DNA from 2 places in the Pilosibacter rotomagensis genome. Region 2 is predicted to be linked to the other one. Evidence: a T-box and tRNA genes for the amino acid it is inferred to sense, from the RefSeq annotation. Region 2 holds a T-box; the other holds one or more tRNA genes.
The links. The T-box of region 2 lies ahead of metG (methionine--tRNA ligase). A T-box ahead of a tRNA ligase gene usually reads a tRNA of that ligase, here a tRNA-Met.
Positions count from the first base shown of each region.

Region 1: it encodes a tRNA-Met, which carries the amino acid that the T-box ahead of metG (methionine--tRNA ligase) is inferred to sense. The anticodon was not compared.

Region 1 is NZ_CM170323.1:1,676,515-1,680,937, reverse strand. It holds gene ACI3EW_RS07450 (diacylglycerol/lipid kinase family protein) at 1-173, opposite strand, end outside; gene ACI3EW_RS07445 (hypothetical protein) at 611-1,522, shown strand; tRNA gene ACI3EW_RS07440 (tRNA-Met) at 1,675-1,748, opposite strand; tRNA gene ACI3EW_RS07435 (tRNA-Met) at 1,753-1,826, opposite strand; tRNA gene ACI3EW_RS07430 (tRNA-Val) at 1,855-1,927, opposite strand; tRNA gene ACI3EW_RS07425 (tRNA-Met) at 1,934-2,007, opposite strand; tRNA gene ACI3EW_RS07420 (tRNA-Val) at 2,032-2,104, opposite strand; gene ACI3EW_RS07415 (hypothetical protein) at 2,359-2,580, shown strand; gene ACI3EW_RS07410 (phosphopentomutase) at 2,716-3,909, opposite strand; gene deoC (deoxyribose-phosphate aldolase) at 3,896-4,423, opposite strand, start outside.
Region 2 is NZ_CM170323.1:77,783-82,205, forward strand. It holds gene ACI3EW_RS00365 (alpha/beta fold hydrolase) at 1-149, opposite strand, end outside; gene ACI3EW_RS00370 (bifunctional lysylphosphatidylglycerol flippase/synthetase MprF) at 137-1,855, opposite strand; T-box leader at 2,023-2,265, shown strand; gene metG (methionine--tRNA ligase) at 2,479-4,423, shown strand, end outside.

The DNA of each region.
Region 1 (4,423 bases), 1.6 Mb from region 2:
GCGTCATCCCGCTCGGCAGTCAGTACTTTTGCGATCTCAGCCGCGTCCCCCTGGTGTTCCGTAAAAAAGACCCGGTACTCCCGGCTGTCCATCTCCAGCTGATGTTCCAGTCGTTTCCAGATCCGGTATCCTCTTCCGGCACCGGCACTGGGATTTACGATAAACTGATACATAACGTCCTCCGAATCTTATATGTTCAGAATTTTCCGTGCAGCCATACACATCCTGACCGGGTCAGTACCATATGACATACGATATAGATTATAGTATATCACATAACCGCTAAAAAAAGGCTAAATTTTTTCTAAACTTCATGCAAGTGCACCGCGGGCACGTTACTGTTCGTTCCTTGCACAGACAGTAACTGATTTTGCCGAGGCTTCGCATTCCAAATCAGCGAAATGCACACACCACTCTATTGTCCGGAATTTTCAGTTCAGAAAATTCCTGCCCGCATACAGTAGCACGGACACATCCGCGTTGAAACGTAAGGAAATAGTAAATATCTCTTTCTTGTCAGCCAATATCTGTATCGATTATAATAAAAACAGATATAAGAAGCAAAGATATATAATTTTATGAACCCAAGCTCTGAAAGGAGGTCCCTGCTATGAAAAAAAGAATGCATGTCAGGCTTTTCATGTTGCTGTTCTATCTGATCTTTACAGTCACAGCACTTCCGATCACCGCAAAAGCTGATACGGGTCCAAAGCCCTCGGTGCGCATCCAGTTCAAAAATATGGGCGATGATCTGTGCTACGGCACACTGCTTTCAAAGGAGAAACGTACAGGACCTGCACGTGTCTGGGACGGCACCGCCAGAAATGAGCAGCTCTATGATCTTGACCGGAACATCTGGAAAGCTTTTGTAGATTACAAGGATCCTGACGGATATTATTTCCTTCAGAGGGGCTGGACGGTAAGCGAAACAGGCGAGATTGCGTGGACCTATTATCCACCCGAGGATTTTAAGATCCTCCTGTATTATCCGGAAACCGGGACCTTTGTATCAAGCGGAAGCTATGGGCGTTATGCATTTGATACTTATTACACCGTTGACATGGAGGGCGTCCGGATCGGATCCGTGGAATACAATGAGGGCCTGAGCACAAACGAGCGGATCAACGCGTATCGTTCCTATAATTATCGAAAGGAGCTTTTATCGCTCGCGGTCCGTATCCTTCTTACGATCGCAATTGAAATGGTCGTCGGGCTGTTATTCGGCTTCCGGCAGAAAAAACAGCTGCAGATCCTTGCGCTTGTAAATATCACGACGCAGCTTCTCTTAAATCTGCTTCTCAATATCATTCATTACAATGCCGGTCCGTTGGCCTTTATCACAAGCTATGTCTTTTTCGAGGTCATAGTCTTTGCGCTGGAGGCAGGTCTGTATTGCAGGTTTTTGAAGAGAGTGTCCCCCAAAAAGGAAAACGGTGACTTCGTTCTCTATTCGTTTATCGCGAATTCAGCATCATTCTGGGTCGGATATTATCTTGCGACAGTATTACCGGGAATCTTTTAAGTGAGAATCCAGGCACCGACAGAGCCTCCCTTATGTCTGCAAGATCATTGCGGATGTTCTTTCCCGTTTTGGTGCAGCAGAATATTTCAGAAAAATTATTATGATCGAAAAAAATCCCGGGATTCTTCTCAGATTCTCGGGATTTCCAATCGTAGCGGAAGGGAGATTTGAACTCTCGACACCACGGGTATGAACCGTGTGCTCTAGCCAACTGAGCTATTCCGCCATAGTAGCGGAAGGGAGATTTGAACTCTCGACACCACGGGTATGAACCGTGTGCTCTAGCCAACTGAGCTATTCCGCCATGATCAATATGAAATTTTTCATATAAATGGGACCTATAGGGCTCGAACCTATGACCCTCTGCTTGTAAGGCAGATGCTCTCCCAGCTGAGCTAAGATCCCATTAAGTAGCGGAAGGGAGATTTGAACTCTCGACACCACGGGTATGAACCGTGTGCTCTAGCCAACTGAGCTATTCCGCCATAACATATGTATTTTCATATGAATGGGGCCTATAGGGCTCGAACCTATGACCCTCTGCTTGTAAGGCAGATGCTCTCCCAGCTGAGCTAAGACCCCATTACTTCCGACTGACGTTTCCGTCAAGCGCGATTGCTTGTACAGTTTAACCTATTTTTTCGGAATTGTCAACAGTTTTTTTAAATTTTTTGTGATGATATTTTTCCTTTTCTATACTACACGATTTTTAAAAAAGACTGACATCTTCTTTTTTTCTCTTGCATTCCCGATACATCTTGTTATATAGTATAACGTATAGGGAACCAGTTTATGGATTCCAATATTATGAAACCTGCACAGGAGGGATTATCATTATGCCAAGAGGAAGAAAGAAAGTCGAAGTTGCTCCGCAGGATCTTTTAAACGAGGTCCTCACTTCCATTGAAGAGACAGAGCAGAAATTAAAAACATTAAAAATGCAGAAAAAGGACATCGAAAAACAGATCGAAGCTAAAGAGATGGCTGAATTATACGCGATCGTGAAAGAGAAAAACATGTCGATCGAAGATGTAAAAACGAAACTCGGCGCAGAATAAGTTTTGCACTTCTGCCTGAACATAAAAGGAAGATCCACATTTCCCAGATATCAGAGATGCGGATCTTCCTTTTTTATTCTATTTTACCTGTTTCGCGAAACCAGCAGTCCCACGCAGATCTCAGTCAGGTCCCGATCATTCTAATTCTTTTAAGATCGACTCCCCGATCATATTCTCCGCTTTCTTCAGTCCGAAGTTATCGAGCACTGTCGCGCCGATGACACCGAAGGTCTTCTGTTCCTCAAACATTCCCTTCTCTTTCATAGATGGGGAATAGGCAATAAATGGAACTTTTTCTCTCGTATGGTCTGTTCCCGTGTAAGTCGGATCATTTCCGTGATCCGCCGTTATCATCAAAAGATCACCTTCCCGGAGGTTTTCAAGGAGTTCGCCAAGCTTCACATCAAAGCGCTCCAGTTCTTCCCCATAACCCACCGGATTTCTCCTGTGGCCCCAGAGGGCATCAAAATCCACGAGATTCACAAAGCAGAGTCCCTTGAAATCCTTATCTTTGCAGATTTCAATAGTCTGTTCCATTCCATGGACGGAGCTCTTGGATCGGAATGCCTCCGTGATGCCCTGGCCGTCGAAGATATCCCGGATCTTTCCGACAGAGATCACATCGTATCCGTTGTCCTTTAAGATATCGAGCGCCGTTGTCCCGGTCGGCTTTAACGCATAATCGTGGCGGTTGCTGGTGCGGACAAATTCGCCTTTCTTCTTTCCGACATAAGGTCTCGCGATGACGCGGCCCACGCGCCACTCTTCCTTCATCGTGATCTCTCTGGCGATCTCGCAGCAGCGGTACAGCTCGTCAAGCCCGAATGTCTCCTCATTTCCGCAGATCTGAAGGACGGAATCGGCAGATGTATACACGATCATGTGACCGGTAGCGATCTCCTCCTCTCCCAGCTCATCCAGGATCGCGGTTCCGCTGGCGCTCTTGTTTCCGATCACCTTGTGTCCGGTGCGTTTTTCCAGCTCCTCGATCAGCTCTTTCGGGAATCCATGATCCGTGAACGTCTTAAAAGGCTTCGTCGTGTAGATCCCCATCATCTCCCAGTGGCCGGTCATCGTATCTTTGCCGTTGCTCGCCTCCGAGAATTTTGTGAACCGTCCCATCGGCGCATCCACCGGGTCCACGCCCTTTAACGGTCTTAAGTTTGCGATCCCGAGTTTCTGAAGATTCGGGATATTGAAATGTTCCATATGTTCCGCGATGTGTCCGAGAGTGTCCACTCCCACATCTCCAAATTTTTCAGAATCCGGCATTGCACCGGTTCCGAGTGAATCAATTACGATCGTAAAGATCCGATTATATTTCGGCATCTAAATCTACCCCTTTCTTTGCCTGTTCTACAAGTCTGCTTGTTCCGAGGCGGTCAGCCCCCAGACGGACAAACTCCGCCGCATCGCAAAAGTCTGCGATACCGCCGGCCGCCTTGATCTTCTTTTCTGCGGCCATGTGGGCCTTCATGAGCGCCACATTCGGCTTTGTCGCCCCTGCGGCGGAAAATCCTGTGGATGTCTTGATAAAGTCCGCGTCTGAGGCTGATACAGCCTCACACATCTTTATCTTCTCCTCCTCTGTGAGGAGACATGTCTCGATGATGACTTTCAGGATATGATAGCCGCAGACCTCTTTCAGGGAGTTGATCTCTTCCAGGATCTTATCGTACTGTCCCATTTTGACCCAGCCGATATTGATCACCATATCGATCTCCTCCGCTCCGTCCTTCAACGCCTCTTTCGTCTCAAACACTTTGACCGCCGTCGTGTTGTACCCGTTCGGAAATCCGATCACGGTACAGACCGGCATCTTCTCTCCGAGGTACTCCGAAGC
Region 2 (4,423 bases):
GACAATTTTTTCTCGTAGAAGTCAAAGATCATATGCGTCTCCGCGTTCCCGTGGAGCATCAGGATCGGAACTCCGTGCCCGCTTTCTTTATAATAAATCCAAGCTTTGGGCGTATCCGCCATACCCTGACGACAGATCATTTTTTCCATTTGTGAAGTTCCCCTTTTAAAAGCGTGAGAATATACCCGCGGATCCCATGAGGATTCTGGATCTCAACAGCGGCATACAGCATGCTCGGCGTCGGATATTTCGGAAGGTACACATAGTAAGACGGAACCCATTCCGTCGGGCTGTATTTTTCTTTTGCCCGGTAAAGATCCCGGAAACCGTAGCACGCGTTTAAATGGTCATAGATAAACTGGAGCAGGCGTTCCATCGGATTTTTACTCTCTGCGTTCAGACCGGCAAGCGGGGCGACTCCGAGACTGCCGTAGCCGATCCCCTCTTCTTTAAATACCTGGAACGCCTCGTAGATGATCGTCTCCATGACACCGCTCGGCGCATCTTTTCCGTGTCTCGTCACATCGGCCATGTAGCCGTTCTTTCCAAGGAAAGGAACAAAAACGATAAAGGCAACCATTTTTCCATCCGAATTCAGGGCGTAGAAGTAACGCTTGTCCATCGGATCATCGAGTCCGACGGTTCCCATCGTAAACTGAAGCATTCCGCTCTTCTTCCCTTCGAGCCATTCGTCCGTGATCCGGTCAAATTCGCGGTCGAGATCAGGATCCCGTTTCTCCAGCACTTTGTATTCGTGGACCGTGACGCCGGCTTTTGTCGCATGGTTGATGTTCATGCGCATCTTGGCGCCCTTCTTGCCGCTGATCTCATAGTCAGAAAGCTTAAACCGCGCTTCCTCCCCGCTTTTTACGAGACCGAATCCCTGCTTTTCATATTCCGACAGGTAGTAGTCGGTCAGACCGAGAAAGAAAATATTGTGGGCACTGTTCTGGCAGAACTCGCGGAACTCAGCGAGAAGTGCAGGAAAATCTTCATCCTTACAGACCGGATCGCCGTTTACAACGATGGTATCGCCGACGGTCCCATAAGGCAGAACTCCGTCAACAGAATGCCCGAAATACAGACATTTGTCATCTTCCAACGCCAGGTAGGAACATGGATTCTGGCTGTACAGGTTTAAAAGTGTTCTGGCATGCTGGATCTCCTGGGCTCCATGAGCTTGTTCCTGAAGCCATGGACGCAGTGCGCAGAGGATGGCGGCGAGGATGCAGCCCCAGCTGAACCAGAAAAGGACAAATTCTGTTCCATGACGGTCTGCCATGGAAGCAGGAAGATCGCCCATTCCGAAGATCATGCCGATGCCCTGGGCGAAACTGTCCGCAAAGGAGACGGAGGATCCGGCAGCGGTTCCAACCTGCATGTAATGCCAGGTGATCCCGACATTGATCAGGACACCTGCAATGGCAAGAAAAGCAAGTGTTACGGTCTGCTTCCGGTTCTCGCGTCCGGCCGGGATACAGAAATCCTTCCGCAGGGCAAAAAACAGAAGAAACAGAACGAGGTCAAAGATCATGACTCCGTTGTGCAGCGGATGTCCCATCCCGATGAGACCGCGCAGAAAGTTGAGTGTGAAGATCCCCATCGCGATCATCCATGCATTCCGCTTTCTCTTCCATAACTGCAGCGACAGCACGAAAAGAACAATGGAAAAGGCACGCTGGACCATGCGCCCCATCTCAAAAGAGGCCTGCATGGACTGGGAGATCCTTGAAAACGGGAAAAAAGTCAGCAGAAACAGGAAAAAAGAAAATACGGCGAGCAGAACGATCGAGATGTTCTCCAGACGGATCCGGAGCTGCCGCTTTTCATCCAGTCTTTTTTGTGATTCATTCATAAGTCATTCCTCCGAAGCAAAAATCATGAATACGATCTGTTTTATGGTAACACAAAGTGTAGTCTTTTTTGTGTGAAAAATCAACTAAAGGAAGTAAAGTTCCCGCAGAAACCGACGGGATGCCTTGACAAATTTATTTGAACAGGATAGACTAAAGACATCATATGGAAAAAGCTTGGAAGGGAAGAGTATGCCGAAAGGAAGCTTTCAGAGACCCCGGTTGGTGAGAAAGGGGAGCAAAGAGGCGGCAGAAGATGGTCCTGGAGCTGTGCAGGTGAAAGCGGAAACCGTGTTAGCCTGTGCCGGAAGCGCCCGTTAGCGCGTCAGGCTGTTTTTGACAGCCGGTGAGGGCGATGACCGTGAGGCACCGCCGAATTTAAAGTGGTAACACGGGGAGACTCGTCTTTAATAATTAAAGACGGGCTTTTTTTATTTGACAGGAAACTTTGAAGGAACGTCCTGTTAAACAAAAACGCACACTTGCGCGAGGAGGCAGGTTGTCGCAAGAGACTGCGCGAGAGCTCTGAACGTGCCAAAGCACATTCTTTTTTATGTCATTGTGCAATAAAAACGACCGGCAGGAGAAAAGCCGTAAAAGAGATAAAAATAGGAGGAATCAATCCATGTGTACAAACTGTAAGAAACCATACTACATTTCCACAGCGATCGCCTATACATCCGGCAAACCGCATATCGGAAACACTTACGAGATCGTATTGGCAGACGCGATCGCACGCTACAAGAGAGAACAGGGCTATGACGTTTACTTCCAGACAGGAACCGACGAGCACGGTCAGAAGATCGAGTTAAAGGCTGCGGACGCAGGCGTGACTCCGAAGGAGTTCGTTGACAACGTAGCAGGACAGATCAAGGAGATCTGGGACCTCATGAACACTTCCTATGATAAATTCATCCGTACCACAGATGATTACCATGAGAAACAGGTCCAGAAGATCTTCAAGAAATTATATGATCAGGGCGATATCTACAAAGGACATTATGAGGGACTTTACTGCACACCGTGTGAGTCCTTCTGGACTCCGTCCCAGGTCGTTGACGGAAAATGCCCGGACTGCGGACGTCCGGTACAGCCGGCAAAGGAAGAGGCATATTTCTTCCGTATGAGTAAATATGCTCCGAAGCTCATCGAATATATCAACGAGCATCCGGAGTTTATCCAGCCGGTATCCAGAAAGAACGAGATGATGAACAACTTCCTGCTTCCGGGACTTCAGGATCTTTGCGTATCCAGAACCTCCTTCAAGTGGGGAATTCCGGTCACTTTTGATCCGAAGCACGTTACCTATGTATGGCTTGACGCGCTGACCAACTATATCACGGGAATCGGATATGACTGTGACGGAAACAGCGACGAGAAGTTTAAGAAATACTGGCCGGCAGACCTTCACCTGATCGGTAAAGATATTATCCGCTTCCATACCATTTACTGGCCGATCTTCTTAATGGCTCTCGGTCTTCCGCTTCCGAAGCAGGTATTCGGACATCCGTGGCTGTTACAGGGCGATGGCAAGATGAGTAAGTCCAAAGGAAACGTACTCTATGCAGATACGCTCGTTGACTTCTTCGGTGTAGATGCAGTCCGCTACTTCGTACTTCATGAGATGCCGTTTGAGAACGATGGCGTGATCTCCTGGGATCTTATGGTTGAGCGCATGAACTCTGACCTTGCCAACATCCTTGGAAACCTTGTAAACCGTACCGTTTCCATGACAAATAAATATTTTGGCGGAATTGTCGAGAACAAGGGCGTTGCAGAGCCGGTGGATGAAGAGTTAAAGGCAACCGTTCTTGAGACGGTCAAGAAAGTAGACGAGAAGATGAATAAGCTCCGCGTTGCAGACGCGATCACAGAGATCTTCAATATCTTCCGCCGCAGCAACAAATATATCGATGAGACAACTCCGTGGACACTCGCAAAGGATGAGGCAAAGAAGGATCGTCTTGCAACCGTTCTTTACAATCTCACAGAGGCGATCACCATCGGTGCGTCCCTGTTATTCTCCTTCATGCCGGAAACTTCTGAGAAGATCCTCGCTCAGTTAAACACAGAGAAGAGATCGCTGGAGAACATGAATACCTTCGGTCTGTACCCGAACGGAAACAAGGTTACAGAGAAGCCGGAGATCCTGTTTGCCCGTATGGACATCAAGGACGTTATGGAGAAGGTTGAGGCCATGAAGGCAGCAGCCGCAGCAGAGAAACAGGAAGAAGAGAAGCCGGGCATGGACGTTGAGAAGAAGCCGGAGATCACATATGATGATTTCGCAAAGCTTCAGTTCCAGATCGGTGAGATCGTGAAGTGTGAAGAGGTTCCGAAGTCCAAAAAATTACTTTGCTCCCAGGTTAAGATCGGTTCTGAGACAAGACAGATCTTAAGCGGAATCAAGGCATGGTATAAACCGGAAGATATGGTCGGCAGAAAGGTTATGGTCGTTACGAACTTAAAACCGGCGAAGCTCGCAGGTATGTTATCGGAAGGCATGATCCTCTGCGCAGAGGATGATGAGGGCAACCTCGCATTAATGACACCGGCAAAGGATATCAAGT